Regions from separate parts of the Streptomyces sp. NPDC039430 genome, predicted to be linked through region 2. Evidence: predicted binding sites of a transcription regulator. Region 2 holds the regulator's gene; the other holds the start of a gene.
The links. The regulator HspR, encoded in region 2, represses chaperone genes until heat shock. The targets are predictions, from matches to a motif close to TTGAGNNNNNNNNNCTCAA.

Region 1: lon (endopeptidase La) is a predicted target of HspR. The motif match lies at 6,158-6,176, and genes of this name have one in related genera.

What each region holds. Positions count from the first base shown of each region.
Region 1 is NZ_JBVKAK010000002.1:736,469-744,259, forward strand. Features, by position in the region: gene ACZ7LS_RS08340 (multifunctional oxoglutarate decarboxylase/oxoglutarate dehydrogenase thiamine pyrophosphate-binding subunit/dihydrolipoyllysine-residue succinyltransferase subunit) at 1-1,041, opposite strand, end outside; gene ACZ7LS_RS08345 (HAMP domain-containing sensor histidine kinase) at 1,311-2,366, opposite strand; gene ACZ7LS_RS08350 (response regulator transcription factor) at 2,804-3,541, opposite strand; gene ACZ7LS_RS08355 (spermidine synthase family protein) at 3,646-4,362, opposite strand; gene ACZ7LS_RS08360 (flavin reductase family protein) at 4,704-5,456, opposite strand; gene ACZ7LS_RS08365 (hypothetical protein) at 5,609-5,962, opposite strand; gene lon (endopeptidase La) at 6,199-7,791, shown strand, end outside.
Region 2 is NZ_JBVKAK010000005.1:219,564-227,354, forward strand. Features, by position in the region: gene ACZ7LS_RS15325 (sugar transferase) at 1-333, opposite strand, end outside; gene dnaK (molecular chaperone DnaK) at 601-2,463, shown strand; gene grpE (nucleotide exchange factor GrpE) at 2,460-3,122, shown strand; gene dnaJ (molecular chaperone DnaJ) at 3,174-4,361, shown strand; gene ACZ7LS_RS15345 (heat shock protein transcriptional repressor HspR) at 4,366-4,830, shown strand; gene ACZ7LS_RS15350 (hypothetical protein) at 4,935-5,924, opposite strand; gene ACZ7LS_RS15355 (ABC transporter ATP-binding protein) at 6,529-7,275, shown strand; gene ACZ7LS_RS15360 (DUF7224 domain-containing protein) at 7,272-7,791, shown strand, end outside.

The DNA of each region.
Region 1 (7,791 bases), on a different contig from region 2:
CATCAGCCGCGGTACGGAGTGGACCGTGCCGAGGCCGCCGGGGTTGGTCAGCGAGACGGTGACGCCCGTGAAGTCGTCCATCGTCAGCTTGTTGTTGCGGGCGCGGCGGACGATGTCCTCGTACGCCTGCCAGAACTCGAAGAAGTTGAGCGTCTCGGCCTTCTTGATGCCGGCGACGACCAGCTGGCGGTCGCCGTTCGGCTTCACCAGGTCGATGGCCAGACCGAAGTTGATGTGCTCCGGCTTGACGAGGGTCGGCTTGCCGTCCCGCTCCGCGAAGGAGTGGTTCATCGACGGCATGGCCTTGATGGCCTGCACCATCGCGTACCCGATGAGGTGCGTGAAGGAGATCTTGCCGCCACGCGCGCGCTTCAGGTGGTTGTTGATGACGATGCGGTTGTCGAAGAGGAGCTTCACCGGGACCGCGCGCACGGACGTGGCCGTGGGCAGCTCCAGCGAGGCGTTCATGTTCTTCGCGACGGCGGCGGACGGGCCACGCAGCGTCACGTACTCCGGGCCCTCGGCGGCCGCGGTGGCCTCGCCACCGGTCGCGGCGGGCTTGGCCTTCGCCGGGGCGGGAGCCGCCGGGGGCTGCGCGGGGGCGGCGGGCCGTGCGGGCGCCGGGGCGGCGGCAGCGGGCTTCGACGGCGCGGCGGGGGCCGCCGCCGGGGCGGCCGGCTGTGCCGGAGCCTGCGTCTGGGCCTGTGCCGGAGCCTGCGTCTGGGCCTGTGCCGGGGCGGCGGGCGCCGGGGTCGCTGGGGCGGTCGCCTGGGTCGTGGGCACCTGGGTCGTGGGCACCGCAGCCCCCGCGGCTGCGGTCGCCGCGGCCTCATCGGACCTGTCCGCCGTACCGGGAGTGCCCGGCTTGTAGTCGGCGAAGAAGTCCCACCAGGCACGGTCAACCGAATTCGGATCCTGGAGGTACTGCTGGTAGATCTCGTCGACAAGCCACTCATTGGCACCGAAGGCCGCGGCAGGGTTCTTGCCCTGCCCGTCTTCGTCGGTCGAGATGCTCGCGTTACTGGGGGACTGAGACGACACGGCGTGAACCGCCCTCTTCCGCTTCACAAGGTGATGGACAGCGGGAATCAAGGCTACGCCTACCAGGCCAGGAGGTGCAGGCCGGGCGTGCCATCGTCGTGCAAGTCACATCGGACGGCGAGTTTCAGCGTAATAAATGGCGGGAAACAAGCCAGGTTCCGTTGTGCCAGGAACGCGCGACGCTCCGGGAACGGCCGGTTCACGGCCTGTTGCTCGCCCGTCCCCGACTCCGTGCCCGGAGATCGTGCGCTTTCGCTTCGAACTCTACGTCAACGGCGGGGTCCCGGTGCTCCCGGCAGAGTGACCCGTATCAGGCAGCCGCGGGCCGATTCGGCCACTCCTATCCGCCCGCCGTGCAGATCCACGGCCCAGCGGGCGATCGCCAGGCCCAGGCCCGTACCGCCGTCGCTGCCCGGCCCGTGCGGGTACTGCGCGGTGCCCCGGTTGAACCGCTCGAAGACGCGGTGCCGCTCCTGCTCCGGGATCCCGGGCCCCTCGTCCTGCACCTCCAGGTCCAGCGACTCGGGGCCGGTGCCGCGCCGGGCCCGTACGGTGACCCGGCCGTGCGGCGGGCTGTGCTTGACCGCGTTGTCGATGAGGTTGGCGACGACCTGGTGCAGCCGCTCCGCGTCCGCGTGCGCGGTCAGCTCGGGCGGCGAGACGTCCAGGTGGAGATGTACGTCCGTACGGGTGTGATGGCCGGAGCCGGAGATCGGCCCGCGCTGCGAGGACGCCAGATTGGCCTCCTTCAGCACCCCGGAGAGGTACGGCCAGACCTCGAAGCGCTGTGACCGAAGCGGTACGACCCCGTTGTCCAACCGGGACAGATCGAGCAGCGTCTCCGTCAGCCGGCCCAGCCGCTCGGTCTGCCGCAGGGCCGTGAGCATCGTCTCGGGATCGGCGGGCGAGACCCCGTCCACGACGTTCTCCAGCACGGCGCGGAGGGCCGCGATGGGCGTGCGCAGCTCGTGCGAGACATTGGCGATCAGCTCCTTGCGGTGCCGGTCCTCGGCCTCCAGATCGTCGGCCATGCGATTGATCGTGGAGGCGAGGTCGCCCAGCTCGTCGCGGCGGTCCGCGCCGCTGACACGGCGGGTGTAGTCACCGTGCGAGATGCCCTTCGCGACCGTGTTCATCTCGTCCAGGGGCGCGGTCAGGCCGTGCGCCACGAACTGGGTGATCAGCAGCGTGGCGATCATCGAGAAGACGGTGATGAAGCGCAGCTCGGTCTCGGTGCGCAGGGCCACCATCAGCAGCCCGGTGGTGATGAAGACGGAGATGACGACGAGGGCGCCGAGCTTGGCCTTGATGGAGAAGGGCCGCAGGCCGCTGGCGTCGAGGCCGCGGGGTCCGGGGCGGAATTCCAGGGCCGGGGGGCGTCGGCCCCCGCGGCTGTCGCCACGGGCGCCGGTCCCGACGTTGCCCCTGCCGCTGTTTCCGACGTTGTTCCTGGCGGCGCGGGTGGCGCCGGAGCCGGGCTTCCGGGGAGAACCGGGCTCCCGGAGCGAGCCGCGTCGCCAGAACACGCCGGGCTTCCGGAGCGAGCCGGACCTCCAGGGAGCACCGGGCTTACGCGGAGAGCCGGGCTGCCGGGAGGAGCCGGGCTTAGGCGGAGAGCCGGGCTTCGGGGAGGAGCCGGGCTTACGCGGAGAGCCGGGCTTCGGGGAGGAGCCGGAGGTGGCGGGGGACGCCGGAGCGCCCCGTCCGTCGGCCCCGGTTCCGGTTCTGTCGCCGTCGGCGCCGCCGCCGTCACCCTGCCCGGTCATGGCGCCGGGGTCTCCAGCGCGTAGCCGACGCCATGGACGGTACGGATCCGCTCGGCGCCGATCTTCCGGCGCAGCGCCTTGATGTGGCTGTCGACCGTACGGGTCCCCGAGGCGTCCGCCCAGTCCCACACCTCGGCGAGCAGCTGCTCCCGGGAGAGCACCGCGCGCGGGGTGTTCGCCAGGCAGACCAGCAGATCGAACTCGGTGGGCGTCAGATGGACGTCGTCACCGCGCACCCGGACCCGGCGCTGCGCGTGGTCGATCTCCAGCTCGCCCAGCCGCAGGATGCCGCTGCGCGGGGTCACCGCGGCGAGCGCGGCCCGCTCCACCCGGCGCAGCAGCACATGCACGCGCGCGGCCAGCTCCCGCATCGAGAACGGCTTGGTCATGTAGTCGTCGGCACCGACCCCGAGGCCGACCAGCATGTCGGTCTCGTCGTCGCGCGCCGTCAGCATCAGCACCGGCACCGGGCGCTGCGCCTGGACACGGCGGCAGACCTCCAGCCCGTCGAAGCCCGGCAGCATGACGTCGAGGACCATCAGGTCCGGCTGCCAGGCCTCGGCCGCGTCCACGGCCGCGGGTCCGTCCAGCGCCGTCTGCACCAGAAAACCCTCGGCACGCAGCCGTGCGGCGATGGCGTCGACGATCGTGGCATCGTCCTCGACCACCAGGACCCGGCGCTGGGCGCCGGGCGTCGCCGCGACTCCGTTGTGGCTGGTGTGTGTCTGCTCCATCGCCCCGCCCCTGGTACGCGTTCCGCGATCCTTGTTCCGCGATCTGCATGAAGTATGCAGATCCGTGTGTGTGGAGCAGCGTAGAGGCAGCGGGAGCCTTCCGGCTACGCAGTGCGAACAGCGAGATGGACCACGTCGGGTACGCCTCGGGCAACTTGGATCTCTTCCGCCCGTACCCCGCTGAATCCGGCATTCCCCAACGCTTCGGCAAAGGCGGGAGAGGGATTCGCCGACCATACGGCGAGGACACCGCCCGGATTCAGCCGCGCCCGGCAGGCGGCCAGTCCGTCGGGCGAGTACAGGTTCTCGTTGTCCTCGGTGACGGTCCACTCGGGCCCGTTGTCGATGTCCAGGCAGAGGGCGTCGTAACGGTCCGTGGTTGTCGTCAGATACGCCACCAGCTCGGTGTGCAGGATCACAACGCGCGGATCGGCGAGCGCCGCCCCGGAGATCCGCCGGAGCGGCCCGTCCCGGTGCCAGTCGATGACGGCCCGCTCGCGCTCGACCACCACGATCCGGCCCCAGCGGGGATCGGCGGCGGCGTGCGCGAGCGAGAACCCGACCCCGAGCCCACCGACCAGAACGGCCGGCCGCCCCCGCTCTCCGGACCGGTCCTCGGGCAGCGCCGCCAGGGCCGCGTCGATGAGCAGCCGCTCGGAGCGGCCGTCCGAGGTGTCCATCAGGAAGCAGCCGTTGGCGATGATTTCCAGCCGTTCACCACGCCGGCGCAGCACGACCTCGCCGTAGGGGCCGTCGCGGCGGTCGAGGGTGACGGGATCGAGCTGAGGCGCGAGCGCGGCGCCGGGTGCGGGTACGGACATGCTGGACCTTTTCGTCAGGGCGGCTGGTACCGCCTGACATCCTGCTCGCAGGGGCTGGAGCGGGACAATCCGTTTCCTCCGGCCCCGGCCATGGACGCGGCCCAGGGCGCGGACAGGGCGCGCCGGGCGGGGCCCTGTCCCGGAGCTGGGATCACCGCTCCCCGGGTGGTACCAGACGTACGGGGGACGAGTAGCGGGATTGAGCCATGCGCCGGCGGCGTGGTGTCCCCTTGTCCTTATAGACGTGGCGTCCCCTTGTCCCCATAGATACGTACCGCCCGGCCCGCGCCTGGCTGGAGCCGAGCGGGGAGCGGTCGTGGGGAGCGGTGGCGGCAACCGGGTCATCGGGGCGCCGGTTCCGGCACCCCCGCGGTCGTTCCCGTCATCGCCGCCGTTTCGCTCCGGTAGGTGTGGCCGCGTTCCGGGCCGAGGCCGAAGTAGTGGCGGAAGTTGTAGATGAGCGGACTCCACGCGGCGGGATCGACGTGGTCGGTGCCGGGTACGACGATGTCCGGGGCCGCGTGGACCTTCCGTACCACCGCCTCGACGATCAGGAAGCGGCCCGAGACATCGGGCTGGACCCGGTCGGCGTACGCCTCCAGTTGGAGGGGGCACTCGGCGACGCGTGGCGGCCCGACCAGGTGGGAGGGAGTGGGGGTGAAGCCGGACGCGCCGAATTTGTCCGGTTCGAAGCGGCACGCGGGGGGTTTGCTCGCCGGGACGGGATCGCGTCCGGTGAGCGGGGCCAGCCGTTCCACGGCGGGCCACTGATCCGGAGCGGGCAGGCTGATCACCAGCTCGCGGCGGGGTCCCGGCCCGGCGCCGAGATTGTGCGCGGTCTGCCCGTCGGCACCGAGCCCCAGCACCACCACCTGCCCGAGCGCCCAGGCCGATGAGATCGGGGCGAGATTGGCCGAGCCGTCGTCGTTCTCGGTGGTGAGCAGGATGACGGGGGTCCCGAAGTAGAGAATGCTCGGTTCGATGACCAGATGGCGGGTCTCGGCCGCCGTCGATGGCTCCCTCACGGAGCCGGTCACGCGCTCGGTCACGGAACCGGTCGGGGAATCCGTCAGGGTGTCCGTCGAGGTGTCCATACGGCCGACGCTAGGACGCGGACGCTTCGGCCCCGGCCGAAGGATCAGCCCGAAGGATCAGCGCTGGTCGCGCGCCGCGCGGCGGTCCATCGGCCGGCGGTCGCCCGGTGATCGTTCTCCGGTGTATCCGGTGTATCCGGGGTGGCCACCGGTCAGCGGCCGCGCCTCAGCCGACCGGCCCACCGGCCGAGCCTCCGTCGCGAGCGGCGAAGGCGCGGCTGAGGGCGTCGTGGATTCTCCGCGCCCGTCCGGCCGGCTTCGCCGGGGCTTCGTTCCCAGTGACCGTCGGGTGACAGCATCGGCGCCCTGCGTTCCGCTTGAGCCCGGACCTCGACGTAGGACTCGTGGGCCGTGATGCGGAACGCCTCCTCGTAGGAGGCCAGGGCCGCACTCATGGCCCCGCCGGCGAGGCCACGGCGCCGGATGCGCGCGGCCAGCCATGTGAAGAAGCCGAGGACCACGGCGAGGACGCCGGCCGCGATCAGGAACGGTAAGAGCGCATCCATGGCCGCGAGGCTAATGGGCGGGGTCCACGTGCGGGTGAGGTCGGGTTCGACGTGGTTGCGGAATAACGACCTCCGGCCTGCGTTGTAGCGGGTCCCGCGCTCTTGGCCGCAGGCCCCGCCGCCGCCGATGGACCCAACGCCCGGTGATCGCTCAGAGCGAACAGGACCCGGGGAACATCCGGAGACTCACAAGCATTGAGTCGGTATAGCTCAACTTGACTGCCGAAGGGGAGATCATGGCTGACACCTCTACATCGCTCACGCTTCCCGTGCTGCCGCTCGACGACGAGGTCGTCCTGCCCGGCATGGTGGTGCCTCTGGATCTGTCCGACGCCGAAGTCCGCGCCGCGGTGGAAGCCGCGCAGGCGGCCGCCCGTGACGGGGGCGACGGTGGCGGAAAGCCCAAGGTGCTGCTCGTGCCGCGCATCGACGGGACGTACGCCGGGACGGGTGTGCTGGGGACCGTCGAGCAGGTCGGCCGGCTCTCCGACGGGGATCCGGGCGCGCTGATCCGCGGCCGCGGCCGTGTGCGCATCGGTGCCGGTACGACCGGGCCCGGCGCGGCCCTCTGGATCGAGGGCATCGCCGTCGACGAGACGGCACCCGACCCGATCCCCGGCTCCGTGACCGAGCTGATCAAGGAATACAAGGCGCTCGCCACCGACTGGCTCAAGAAGCGCGGCGCCTGGCAGGTGGTGGACCGCGTCCAGCAGATCGACGACGTGTCCACGCTCGCCGACAATTCCGGTTACTCACCGTTCCTGACCACCGCCCAGAAGGTGGCGCTGCTGGAGACCACCGACCCGGTGGCCCGGCTCAAGCTCGCCACCGAGCAGCTGCGCGAACACCTCGCGGAACAGGATGTCGCCGAGTCCATCGCGAAGGACGTCCAGGAGGGCGTCGACAAGCAGCAGCGCGAGTTCCTGCTCCGGCGCCAGCTCGACGCCGTACGCAAGGAGCTGCGCGAGATCAACGGCGAGGGTGACGACGACGAGTCCGCCGACTACCGGACCCGCGTCGAGAACGCCGACCTCCCCGAGAAGGTGCGGGAAGCCGCGCTGAAGGAAGTCGACAAGCTGGAGCGGTCGTCCGACCAGAGCCCCGAGGGCTCCTGGATCCGCACATGGCTGGACACCGTCCTCGAACTGCCCTGGAACGAGCGCACGGAGGACGAGTACGACATCAGAGGCGCCCAGGCCGTGCTCGACGCGGAGCACTCCGGCCTGGAGGACGTGAAGGAACGCATCACCGAGTACCTGGCCGTGCGCAAGCGGCGCGCGGACCGCGGTCTCGGTGTGGTCGGCGGCCGTCGCGGCGGCGCCGTACTGGCCCTGGTGGGCCCTCCCGGCGTCGGAAAGACCTCGCTCGGCGAAAGCGTCGCGCACGCCATGGGCCGTAAGTTCGTCCGGGTCGCGCTCGGCGGCGTACGGGACGAGGCGGAGATCCGCGGCCACCGGCGTACGTACGTCGGCGCGCTGCCCGGCCGTATCGTCCGGGCCATCAAGGAGGCCGGTTCGATGAACCCGGTCGTCCTGCTCGACGAGATCGACAAGGTCGGCTCCGACTTCCGGGGCGACCCGGCCGCCGCGCTGCTCGAAGTCCTGGACCCGGCGCAGAACCACACCTTCCGTGATCACTACCTGGAGGTCGAACTCGACCTGTCCGACGTGGTGTTCCTCGCCACGGCGAATGTCCTGGAAGCGATTCCGGAGGCGCTGCTCGACCGTATGGAGCTGGTCAGGCTCGACGGCTACACGGAGGACGAGAAGGTCGTCATCGCCAGGGACCACCTGCTGCCCAGGCAGCTGGAGCGCGCGGGCCTGGAGTCC
Region 2 (7,791 bases):
CGCCGCGCCCGCGGGGGAGCCGGTCTTCAGGGGCGCCGGCCCCACCAGGGACAGCTCGCCCCGTACGACATGGGGCAGCCGGGAGAGCAGGTCGAGCCGGAAGAGGCGGGTGCGCAGGGAACTCAGCAGGAAGGGGTGGCCGTTGAGTCCTGTGCGGTAGTCGCGTACGAAAACGCCCCCGGCCGGCCGGGACAGCGCGAGGGTGAGGGCGGCCGCCGCGAGCAGGGGCGCGGTCAGCGCCAGGAGGGCCGAGCCGAGGGTCAGATCCAGCAGGCGCTTGGGCTCCGGGAGGTGGGGCGGGCGCCATGCCGTGGGGCGTCGCTTCAAGGTCACACCTGACCGTTCTGTTCGCTATATCTGCTCTATTACGTTCAGCTACGTTCAGCGGTAGTTTCGTTTGTTTTGGTGCTTTTGCCACGGAACGATCGCATGGTGAAGGTGTGAGGATCGGGTAGGCGGGCCCCTCAGGCGCGTCCGGAGGTGTCCCGAGACCGGTCCGGCGCACGATAGTTGAGTCTCATCGACTCAGGTCCTTTGACTCCCCGGGATCCGTCATGCATCCTTGAGTCAGTTCCACTCAAGTCAGCTGGAGGAATCGAAATGGCACGTGCGGTCGGCATCGACCTGGGCACGACTAACTCCGTCGTCAGCGTTCTCGAAGGCGGCGAGCCCACCGTCATCACCAACGCCGAAGGCGCCAGGACCACGCCGTCCGTCGTCGCCTTCGCCAAGAACGGCGAGGTGCTCGTCGGCGAGGTCGCCAAGCGCCAGGCAGTCACGAACGTCGACAGGACCATCCGGTCGGTCAAGCGCCACATGGGCACCGACTGGAAGATCAACCTGGACGGCAAGGACTTCAACCCGCAGCAGATGTCGGCCTTCGTGCTGCAGAAGCTGAAGCGGGACGCGGAGTCGTACCTGGGCGAGAAGGTCACCGACGCGGTGATCACCGTCCCCGCGTACTTCAACGACTCCGAGCGTCAGGCCACCAAGGAGGCCGGCGAGATCGCGGGCCTCAATGTGCTGCGTATCGTCAACGAGCCGACGGCGGCCGCCCTGGCCTACGGGCTCGACAAGGACGACCAGACGATCCTGGTCTTCGACCTCGGTGGCGGCACCTTCGACGTCTCGCTGCTGGAGATCGGTGACGGCGTCGTCGAGGTGAAGGCCACCAACGGTGACAACCACCTCGGTGGTGACGACTGGGACCAGCGCCTCGTGGACTTCCTGGTGAAGCAGTTCGCCAACGGCCACGGCGTGGACCTCTCCAAGGACAAGATGGCTCTCCAGCGTCTCCGCGAGGCCGCGGAGAAGGCGAAGATCGAGCTGTCGTCCTCGTCCGAGACGACGATCAACCTGCCCTACATCACGGCGTCCGCCGAGGGCCCGCTGCACCTCGACGAGAAGATCACGCGCTCGCAGTTCCAGCAGCTGACCGCGGACCTGCTCGACCGCTGCAAGACCCCGTTCCACAACGTCATCAAGGACGCCGGCATCCAGCTGTCCGAGATCGACCACGTGGTGCTCGTGGGTGGTTCGACGCGTATGCCCGCCGTCGCGGAGCTCGTCAAGGAGCTGACCGGTGGCCGCGAGGCCAACAAGGGTGTCAACCCCGACGAGGTCGTCGCCATCGGCGCCGTGCTCCAGGCCGGTGTCCTGAAGGGCGAGGTCAAGGACGTCCTGCTCCTCGACGTCACCCCGCTGTCCCTCGGTATCGAGACCAAGGGCGGCATCATGACCAAGCTGATCGAGCGCAACACGACGATCCCGACGAAGCGTTCGGAGATCTTCACGACGGCCGAGGACAACCAGCCGTCGGTGCAGATCCAGGTCTACCAGGGCGAGCGCGAGATCGCGGCGTACAACAAGAAGCTCGGGATGTTCGAGCTGACCGGTCTGCCGCCCGCGCCGCGCGGTGTGCCGCAGATCGAGGTCGCCTTCGACATCGACGCCAACGGCATCATGCACGTGGCCGCGAAGGACCTCGGCACCGGCAAGGAGCAGAAGATGACCGTCACCGGTGGCTCCTCGCTGCCGAAGGACGAGGTCAACCGGATGCGTGAAGAGGCCGAGCAGTACGCGGACGAGGACCACCGCCGCCGCGAGGCCGCGGAGACCCGCAACCAGGCCGAGCAGCTCGTCTACCAGACGGAGAAGTTCCTCAAGGACAACGAGGACAAGGTCCCCGGCGACATCAAGACCGAGGTCGAGACGTCCATCGCCGAGCTGAAGGAGAAGCTCAAGGGCGAGGACACCGCCGAGATCCGTACCGCCACGGAGAAGGTCGCGGCCGTCTCCCAGAAGCTCGGACAGGCGATGTACGCCGACGCCCAGGCGTCCGCGGGCGCGGGCGGCGAGGGTGCCGAGGCCGGCGCGGGCGCCGGGCAGGCCAAGGCCGATGACGACGTCGTCGACGCCGAGATCGTGGACGACGAGAAGCCCAAGAAGGACGGTGCGGCGTGACGGAGGAGACCCCGGGCTTCGAGGAGAAGCCCGACGTTCCCTCCGGCGCGACCCCCGAAGATGCCGCGTCGAAGGGCGCCGAGTCCGACTCCGCAGCGGAGCCGGGCCCGGCGTCCCCGGGCGGGGACGTACAGGAAGTCGCCCTGACGGCGCAGCTGGACCAGGTCCGTACGGCGCTCAACGAGCGCACGGCAGACCTCCAGCGGCTCCAGGCCGAGTACCAGAACTACCGCCGCAGGGTGGAGCGCGACCGGGTCACGGTCAAGGAGATCGCCGTCGCGAGTCTGCTGACCGAACTGCTCCCGGTCCTGGACGACATCGGCCGGGCGCGCGACCACGAGGAACTGGTCGGCGGGTTCAAGTCGGTGGCCGAGTCGCTGGAAGCGGTCACGGTCAAGCTGGGCCTCCAGCAGTTCGGTACGGAGGGCGAGCCCTTCGATCCGACGATCCATGAGGCCCTGATGCACTCGTACGCGCCGGATGTCACGGAAACGACGTGCGTCGCGATCCTCCAGCCTGGGTACCGGTTCGGCGAGCGGACGATCAGGCCCGCCCGCGTCGCGGTGGCCGAGCCCCAGCCGGGGGCCCAGCCCAAGGGCGCGGACGAGCCCGCGGAGTCCGCCGGCGACAAGGAGAGCGGTGGCCCGGAAGAGGGCTGACGCGGCGGGCGGTGCGGTGGCAGGAGCAGGCGGAGAGGAGGGACGTCGGGAATGAGCACGAAGGACTTCGTGGAGAAGGACTACTACAAGGTTCTCGGCGTCCCCAAGGACGCCACCGAGGCCGAGATCAAGAAGGCGTACCGGAAGCTCGCCCGCGAGTTCCACCCGGACGCCAACAAGGGCGACCTCAAGGCCGAGGAGCGCTTCAAGGAGATCTCCGAGGCGAATGACGTCCTCGGGGACCCCAAGCGGCGCAAGGAGTACGACGAGGCGCGCGCCCTCTTCGGCAACGGGTTCCGGCCGGGGCCCGGTGCCGGGGGCAACGGCTCGTTCAACTTCGACCTGGGCGACCTCTTCGGCGGTCGTCCGGGCGGCGGCCCGCAGGGCGGACCCGGCGCGGGCGGCCTCGGCGGCGGTCTCGGGGACGTCTTCGGCGGGCTCTTCAACCGGGGCGGCGCCGGGACCCGTACGCAGCCGCGCCGCGGCCAGGACATCGAGTCCGAGGTGACGCTCAGCTTCACCGAGGCGGTCGACGGGGCCACGGTCCCGCTGCGGATGTCCAGCCAGGCGCCCTGCAAGGCGTGTTCGGGCACGGGCGACAAGAACGGCACGCCGCGGGTCTGCCCGACCTGTGTGGGCACGGGACAGGTCTCGCGCGGCACCGGCGGCGGCTTCTCGCTGACCGACCCCTGTGTGGACTGCAAGGGCCGTGGGCTGATCGCCCAGGACCCGTGCGAGGTCTGCAAGGGCAGCGGGCGCGCCAGGTCCTCGCGGACCATGCAGGTGCGCATCCCGGCGGGTGTCAGCGACGGGCAGCGGATCCGGCTGCGCGGCAAGGGCGCTCCGGGCGAGCGCGGCGGCCCCGGCGGAGACCTGTATGTCGTCGTCCATGTCGACGCCCATCCGGTCTTCGGCCGCAAGGGCGACAACCTCACGGTGACCGTGCCCGTCACGTTCACGGAGGCGGCGCTCGGCGGCGAGGTGAAGGTGCCGACCCTGGGCGGTCCCCCGGTCACGCTCAAGCTTCCGGCGGGGACACCCAACGGCCGTACGATGCGCGCCCGCGGCAAGGGCGCGGTGCGCAAGGACGGCACCCGCGGCGACCTGCTGGTCACCGTCGAGGTCGTCGTCCCCAAGGACCTCGACGCACCCGCGCGGGACGCGCTGGAGGCCTACCGGAAGGCGACCGCGGACGAGGACCCGCGGGCGGAGCTGTTCCAGGCGGCGAAGGGAGCATGACCTCATGGACGGGCGGCGTCGGCAGTCTTCATCGTTCACCAGGGCGTATCAGCTGACCGAGGAAACGCCGGTGTACGTCATCTCGGTGGCGGCACAGCTCTCCGGGCTGCACCCGCAGACGCTCAGGCAGTACGACCGCCTCGGCCTGGTCTCCCCGGACCGCACGGCGGGCAGGGGACGCCGCTACTCGGCCCGTGACATCGAGCTGCTCCGCCAGGTGCAGCAGCTGTCGCAGGACGAGGGCATCAATCTGGCCGGCATCAAGCGGATCATCGAGCTGGAGAACCAGGTCGCGGCGCTCCAGGCGCGGGTCGCCGAACTGTCGGCGGCGGTGGACGGCGCGGCGACGGCGATGCGCCAGCGCGAGGCGCAGGTGCATGCCTCGTACCGCCGGGACCTGGTGCCGTACCAGGACGTGCAGCAGACGAGCGCGCTGGTGGTGTGGCGGCCCAAGCGGCCGACGGACTGAGCCGACGCTTCTTTGAGGCGGATGTGAGCGGGCGGGCGCCCGGTCGGGGATTCCCGGCCGGGCGTTTCGCGTGGCCGTGGTGCCGAGCGGCCGGGGCGGGCCGGTCAGCCGAGCTTCCGCTCGTCCGCGGCGGCCTCCGAGCTCCACCACACGCCGAGCGCGAACTGGGTGTTCACGCCCACTGCTTCGTAGAGCTTGTTCAGATCGCTGTTGACGGTGCGCAGGCTGACGCCCAGCTCGGTGGCGATCTGCTTGAGGGTGCGGCCCTCGCGGAGCTTGTTGAGGATGCGGCGGGACCGGCCCGTCGTGACTGTCTCCGCCTTGCGTAAGAGCCGGCCGCCGGCCCAGGGCTCGGCGCGCTCCCACTGCTGCTCGTAGATGTGGTGCAAGAGAGCCACCATCCCGGGGTGTGTCACCTTGAAGGCGATGTCTCTGTTCGGCTCGCCCCGGTGGTCGGCGACTACGGCGAGTTTGTCGTCCACAAGGATCATGCGTTCAAAGGCCGTGGCAACGGTGCGTACTTCCGCGCCGTGCTCGCTTACCGTCGCGGCCCACTCCTGCTCCCCGGGCCGGGTACGAGCGGTGTCCGGATAGAGCGTCTGGAAGGCGACACCACGCCGCAGGACTTTGACATCGGACTCGGCTGCCTTGCGCAGAATCTCGGCCTTTCTGTCCTGTGGATGTGCCGTACGAATACGCGACCTCGCGGAATCCATCGCCTGCGAAATCGTGGAGGTGACGATATCGAGCCGGTCGAGAAACTCGATGCCGTCCACGCTCGATGACTTGGTGTTTCTCAGCTCGCGCCTCAGCTCACCGTGCAGATCGGAGAGTTGGCGCATGCGCTGGAGATGCTCGGCGATACCGGCGCGTTCCGCGGCGAGGGCGGTTTGCTCGGCGTGCGACAGGTCCGATAAACCCCACAGGTCGCAATGCGGGTTGTGCACTGCCAACCCGAGGGCGGCCAGCTCCGCGCGCCCGGGATCGGCGCTTTCGACCTGATCACCCTGGACGAGCCGGTGCAGCAGGGCGCGCGCTTCTTCCGACATGTCAAACGGTGGCATTTTTGGTGGTTTTATGTCTGTTTCTTCCACTTATTTCTCCCTGCATGATTCTGTAGTGCATGCTCGTGCAATTACATTTCGCTTGGTCCGCGAGATCCTGAAATGCAGTCTAAGGGAGGCGATGGTGACTGCCATGAATTCTCACAATGGCCGGGTGAACTTTGCGAGTCAGGACATGGGTTCGCGCATTCGGTGCAGATACGATTTCGGTGCGAGCTCCCGAACTTGGTTGGCGACCCGGAATGAAAAGAATTTGGCAGAGTCGTCCTGAAGGCATAATTGGTCAACTCAAGGGAAGACACATGAGATCTGCGCGTCTGACTGTCCTGCGTGAGCCCGGTCGCCGCATAGGCACCGTTGTGCTCGGTGCTGCCACCGTGCTCGGCGTTCTCATCGCGCCCGCCCATGCGGCAAGCTGGTCCGGCTCCCTGTCGAATGCCGGTCCAGGCTTCGAGTCCCGTCGCTGGACTGACGGTGGCGGGACCACCGGCACTACGGCCTTTCGGGTGTGAACGTCTGGGTCAGGTCGCTGACCGTTACGTACTGAGCACCCTTCCTCTTCTCCCGGGGTGCGCCGCACTGAGCGGGCGCACCCTGGCGGGAGGTTCCCCTTTCTGTTCATGAGGTATCCCCCGTGCCCTTGCACTACCAGTCCTGCACCTTCCGTTACGGCCGCAGGTCACGTCCGGTCCTCGACCGGCTCGATCTGGCGTTCTCGCCCGGCCACACCGTCCTTCTCGGCCCCAACGGCGCCGGCAAGAGCACCCTGCTCTCTCTCGGCGCCAGCGCCTCGATGCCGCGTTCGGGACACATCCGGTACGGGGAGCTCGACCCGGCCAACCGCACGCAGGCGCGGGCCTATCGGAGGAAGGTTTCCTGGCTGCCTCAGCATCCCGGGTTCCTTCCCGGGCTGACGTGCAGGGAGCATGTGGCGTATGTGGGCTGGCTCAAGGGCATGCGGGAGCGTGACGCCTGGCACGCGGCGACGGAGGCAATCGAACGAGTCGGCCTCACCGGAAAGGTCAATAGCAAAATCAAGACATTGTCCGGTGGCCAGCAACAGCGGATCGCTATCGCACAGGCGCTCGTCCATGACGCCGAATTGCTGCTTCTCGACGAGCCAACCGTCGGGCTCGACCCGCAGCAGCGGCGCCGGTTCCTCGACTTGCTGATTTCGCTGCGTGGCAGGGTCCACGTGATCGTGTCCACTCACGACATCGGCGACCTCGACGAGGCTTTCGACGAGGTTGTGGTCCTTGAATCGGGAAAACCGCGGTTCAGGGGTACGGTTGAGGCCTTCGCCGGCCACGCCGCCCCGGACAGTGCGCCGGGCCGACGCCTGGAGAGCGCCTACGCGTCGCTCTTGGAGGCGGCCGAGTGATTACCTGGGCAAATCTCCGCGCCTCGGCCGCACCCTGGCTGGTGCTGCCCATCCTGGTTTACGCGGGCCTGTACATCGGCGACGCCACCTCCACCGGACCATCGCGGTACGGGGTTCAGTCCGGTGAACTGGCCGCCCAGGCCATCGCGGTCATCGCCCCGGCAGTGGCGGGAGCCGCCGCGTGGGAAGCGGGCCGCCACCGACTGCTCGGCGCTTTGAGTGTCACCGGCCAACGAAGAGCGGTACGGCGGCTCTTGCGGGCTGCTGTCCCGGTCCTGATCCTGCTGCTCGTCCTCGTCATCGGCGCGCTCGTCGTGGCCTACCGGGCGGTGGGCGTATTGCCCGGAGGGGCCGGGTGGCTCGCTGTGGCGCACCTGATCGTGCTCTCCCTCGGTTGGCTGGTCATCGGCTGGTGCCTCGGACTCATCATGCCCAGGAGTGTCGCGGCACCCGCTGCCGGGATCGGGTGCTGGGCGTGGCTGTCCATGCCGCACGCGACGTCCAACCCCTGGGTGC